DNA from 2 places in the Rhodococcus sp. IEGM 1354 genome. Region 1 is predicted to be linked to the other one. Evidence: riboswitches for the same ligand, from Rfam matches in the RefSeq annotation. Region 1 holds a riboswitch; the other holds the start of a gene.
The links. Region 1 has a riboswitch for cobalamin ahead of QM588_RS04860 (FecCD family ABC transporter permease). Riboswitches for the same ligand answer to the same signal wherever they lie in the genome.
Positions count from the first base shown of each region.

Region 2: it holds a riboswitch for cobalamin, as region 1 does, so the genes downstream of both, QM588_RS00675 (ABC transporter substrate-binding protein) here and QM588_RS04860 (FecCD family ABC transporter permease) in region 1, are expected to answer to the same signal.

Region 1 is NZ_JASHKT010000002.1:84,152-86,543, reverse strand. Features, by position in the region: gene QM588_RS04865 (LLM class flavin-dependent oxidoreductase) at 1-538, opposite strand, end outside; cobalamin riboswitch at 715-938, shown strand; gene QM588_RS04860 (FecCD family ABC transporter permease) at 1,065-2,102, shown strand; gene QM588_RS04855 (ABC transporter ATP-binding protein) at 2,102-2,392, shown strand, end outside.
Region 2 is NZ_JASHKT010000001.1:111,107-113,498, reverse strand. Features, by position in the region: gene QM588_RS00680 (MFS transporter) at 1-1,115, shown strand, start outside; cobalamin riboswitch at 1,161-1,284, shown strand; gene QM588_RS00675 (ABC transporter substrate-binding protein) at 1,291-2,319, shown strand; gene QM588_RS00670 (FecCD family ABC transporter permease) at 2,316-2,392, shown strand, end outside.

The sequences.
Region 1 (2,392 bases):
CGACACCGACCCAGATGGGTAGCGGATCCTGCAGCGGACGAGGATAGATCCCCTGACGGTTCAGCGCCGGCCGGTGCCGGCCGGACCACGTGATCTCTTCGTTGTCGCGAATCTGCAGCAGGAGATCCAGCTTCTCGGCGAACAAGGAATCGTAATCGGCCAAGTCGAGTCCGAACAGCGGGAAAGACTCGGTGAACGAGCCTCGTCCGACCACCAAATCGATCCGGCCCTTCGAGATCAGGTCGAGGGTGGCGAACTCCTGGAACACTCGCACCGGATCGTCGGCACTGAGTACCTTGACCGCGCTGCCGAGCCGGATGTTCTCGGTGCGCGCGGCAGCTGCGGCCAGAATGATCGACGGAGCGGAATCGTAGTACTCGCTGCGGTGATGCTCGCCGATGCCGAACGAGTAGAGACCGACCTGATCCGCGAGGGCGATCTCCTCGAGTAGGTGCCCCATCCTCTCCTCCGGCGCGATGACGCGGCCATCGGTCGGATCGGTCACGGAAGAGACGAAGCTGTCTACGCCCAGATGCATTAGGTACCTCTCGGTTCGGGATGGACGAACCCATCAGCGTCGATGAAGGTTCGATTATTCCAGTGGAGGGTGGGCAGAAAACTACTACTCTTCCCAACGCTTCGACTCATCCGCCGCGAAGTACATCCGCTGACTTGCAGCGAAGCGGACCGACACAACGCGTCACGCATGAGCTGTTATCGTGCGTGTGCGTTGGTTTTCGATGGCCGTGCTGGTCATCGGATCGTAAGAGGGAATCCGGTGAGAACCCGGAACTGCCCCGCAGCGGTGAGTGGAAACGACCGCGGTCATCGAGCACTGGGATTGGTCCCGGGAAGCGACCGCCAGTAGGAGTCGTCCGAGAACGTCGTCGGACGGCGTGTCCGCGAGTCCGAAGACCTGCCACCGCGGCTGCGCCGCCGGCGTGGTCGCCTGTCGATCCCGAGGGACACGGTCGACGAGGTCGTCGTTCGCGCTGCGCGGATTCGCCTCGGATACCGTGCTTTTCGCAGGTCGCCAGGTCAGGGATCAGCGGAGAAAGTTGCGCATGCAGTCCAGATCGGTCCTGCCCCTCACTGTGCTCGCCGCCGCGATCTGGGCAGTGTCAGCCCTGTCGGCACTGATGTTCGGGGCCGCGCACATCCCGGCAACCGACGCCATGGGCTATCTGTGGGCCCAGCTGTCCGGCGGCACGATCGCCGTCGGTGACGTTCCCGACTACCGCATCGTCGTCGATTCTCGGCTGCCGCGGGTGTTGCTGGCGACGCTCATCGGAGCAGGTCTCGCAGTGGTCGGACTGGTGGTGCAGGCGATGGTGCGCAACGCGCTCGCAGACCCCTACGTTCTCGGAATCTCGTCGGGTGCATCGGTAGGCGCGACGTCGGTGGTCCTGCTCGGCACGTTCGGCGCCCTCGGCATCTACGCCCTCTCGAGTGCAGCGTTCCTCGGCGCACTCGCCGCAACCGCCCTGGTGTATGTGATGGCACGCTCCCCGGTAGGGCTGGTGCCACTGCGCCTGGTCCTGACAGGTACCGCGTTGGGTTACGGGTTCTCTGCAATGACGACCGTGCTGATCTTCCTGGCACCTCAGGGCGACGGCGCTCGCAGCGTGATGTTCTGGTTGCTCGGCAGCCTCGCCGGTGCTACCTGGGCCAGCGTCCCGCTGGCCGCCACAGTCACCGTGGCCGGAGTAGCCGCGACCGCTCTGACGGCCCGCAGACTCAACGCACTGTCGATGGGAGACGAAGTCAGCGCGGCACTGGGCTTGAACGCAGCACGGCTACGGCTGACTCTCTTCGTGACATCCGCGGCGATGACAGGGTGCTACGTATCCATCTGTGGCGCAGTGGGATTCGTCGGTCTGGTCGTCCCTCACTTAGCACGGTTACTGGTCGGGGCCGACCACAGCAGGCTTGTCGTGATCACCCCGGTCCTGGGTGCGGCTTTCCTCGTCACCGCGGATCTGGTGTCCCGAACGATTCTACCGCCGCAAGAGCTCCCCCTGGGGGCGATCACCGCGGCAGTCGGAGTTCCGGCGTTCGTACTGCTGATGCGTCGCCGCGGCGCGATGATCGGCGACCGTTGATGCGCGTCGACTACGACGACGTCGCAGTCGATATCGGCGGCACCCGCATCATCGACGACATCACCATGAGCCTGGACGCCGGCAGCATCGTCGGCATCGTCGGCGCGAACGGGAGCGGCAAGTCGACACTGCTGCGGTGTCTGTATCGAGCAACCGAGCCCTCGACCGGACGCATCGAGGTAGATGGCCGCGACATCACCGCAATCACCATGCGAGAGAACGCACGTCAGGTTGCAGCACTCACCCAGGACTCCTCGATGCACTTCGACTTCACCGCACGCGAGGTCGTC
Region 2 (2,392 bases), on a different contig from region 1:
TTCCGGAGATCTCGGGCGATCTCGGCGTCGGCGAATCCGCTGTCGGTCTGCTGCTGACCTTCTACGCATACGGCGTCGCCGTCATGACCATGCCGTTGATCAGGTTCGTACGCGAATGGCCGCGGCGACGGGTCGTCGTCATCACCGTTGCGGCACTGGCCTTTTCGCAACTGCTCTCCGCGGTGTCCGTCGGGTACCCGATGCTCGTGCTGTCGAGGATGCTGTGCGCGGCCACCCACGGAGTCTTCTGGGCCGTGGTCGCACCCGTCGCGGCGTCGCTCGCACTTCCCGGTAAGCAAGGAAAAGCGATCGCCACGGTGTACGCCGGCACCTCGTTGGCGTTGGTCGCCGGAAATCCGATCACCGCGGCCATGGGTCAGTGGTTCGGGTGGCGCACTGCTGCAACCATTCTCGGTGTCGTCGCCGCCGCTATCGCGGTGGCGCTCTACTTCGTGCTCCCCGCACTACCGGTCACCCGAGCAGCTGTGGGCAACAAGAAATCACCGCGGGTGCTCGACGGCACCCTGGCCATTCTGTGTGGAGTCACGTTCCTGGCCGTCCTCGGCCATTTCGCCGCGTACACGTACTTCTCGCTCATCGTCGATCGCGCAATCGGCTCGGCCGGAACCACTCTGACGCTGATGTTGATGCTCTACGGCTTGTTCGGGGTCGTCGGTATCTGGGTGATCGGCAGAACGTACGACCGTTGGCCGCGGCCGTCCACCATCGCTGCTCTGGGTGCCGTAGCGGCCGCGGCGGCGATTCTGTGGTGCACCCTCAGCGCAGCACCGGGAAGCCTGGCCGTCCTCGCCGTCGGTGCGATCGCGTTGTGGGGTCTGGCCTTCACCACACTGCCGGTCTGCATCCAGTCCGCCGTGGTCAGGGCCGCCCCTGCCGACGCCGACAAGGCATCGGCGATCTACGTCGTCGCGTTCCAACTGGCCATTGCCACCGGGGCCCTGGTGGGAGGTGTCGTCGTCGACGCCAGGGGCATCGGGGCGGTGACCGCTGCGGCGACGATCCTGGTGGCTGTGGCACTCACCGTCGTAGTGGTCGCGCGCAGAGCCTTTCCGAGCTCGTATCCGTCGGTACCGGTCTCGACACCGGCGCACTGACCTCTCGGCCCTCCCGCGCGATAGGGTCAGCACGCGACGAACGAGGGAATCCGGTGCAATTCCGGAGCTGGCGCGCAACGGTGACGGGTGAGAGCTCGAAGTCCGAATGCTCGGACGTCGTGATCGAACCCCACCCGCGGCTCCGCGACACGAGCCCCAAGCAGGAAGCTCTTCGATGCGTACCTCTCTCGCCGCACTAGGCGCTGTCTCCATCCTTCTGGTCTCCGGTTGTTCGACCGCGTCGACCCCCGACGCGTCCACCGACACCTCCGGGAACTATCCCCTGACCATCGAGAACTGCGGACGCGACGTCGTCGTCGACGCACCACCGCAGCGTGCGGTGTCGTTGAACCAGAGCTCGACGGAAATACTGCTCTCGCTCGGCCTCGCAGACCGGATGGTGGGCACCGCCACCTGGACCGACCCGGTCCGCTCGAACCTCGAATCCGAGAACGCCAGGGTGCCGAGGCTCGCGGACAACAAGCCATCGCTCGAGGTCGTGTTGGATACCGAGCCCGATTTCGTGTCCGCGTCCTTCGGCGGCACACTCGGACCCGGGGGAGTCGCAGATCGGAGCAGGTTCGAGCAACTCGGCGTGCCGAATTACCTCTCGCCCACCGACTGTCAGGGCAAGACCGACGAGAGCGTCAATGCCGACGGTGCCCGCACGGAGCCGTTGGTGATCGACACCGTCTATCGGGAGATTCGTGATCTCGCGGCGGTCTTCGACGTACGAGAGCGTGGCGAGCGCCTGGTCGCCGAACTGCAGGATCGGTTCGAGAAGGCCTCCGGCTCGGTCGACGCGTCAGGTGTGTCGTTGGCCTACTGGTTTGCCGACACCGATACGCCGTACATGGCCGGTTGCTGCGGATCGTCGGGCATCATCACCGACTCCGTCGGTGCCGAGAACATCTACGCCGATACCACCGACGAATGGCCACAGGTCAATTGGGAGAGTGTGCTCGATCGCAACCCGACTGCACTGGTGCTCGCAGATCTGAGCCGACGCAGTATCGCCGGGGACGCCCTGGACAGCAAAATCGGCTTCCTGGAGTCGAACTCGGTCACGAACCGAATGCCCGCCGTCGAGAACAAGCGGTACATCGTCGTCAACGGTGCCGATCTGAACCCGTCCATTCGGACGATCGACGGTGTCGAGAAAGTTGCGGCCGCCCTGCAGGATTGGGGAATGGCGTCGCGATGAGCCGCACCGATCGCGGGGTGCTCGTCCCACTACTGCTCGCAGGATCGGCCCTGTTGGTGCTCTCGATCGGCGT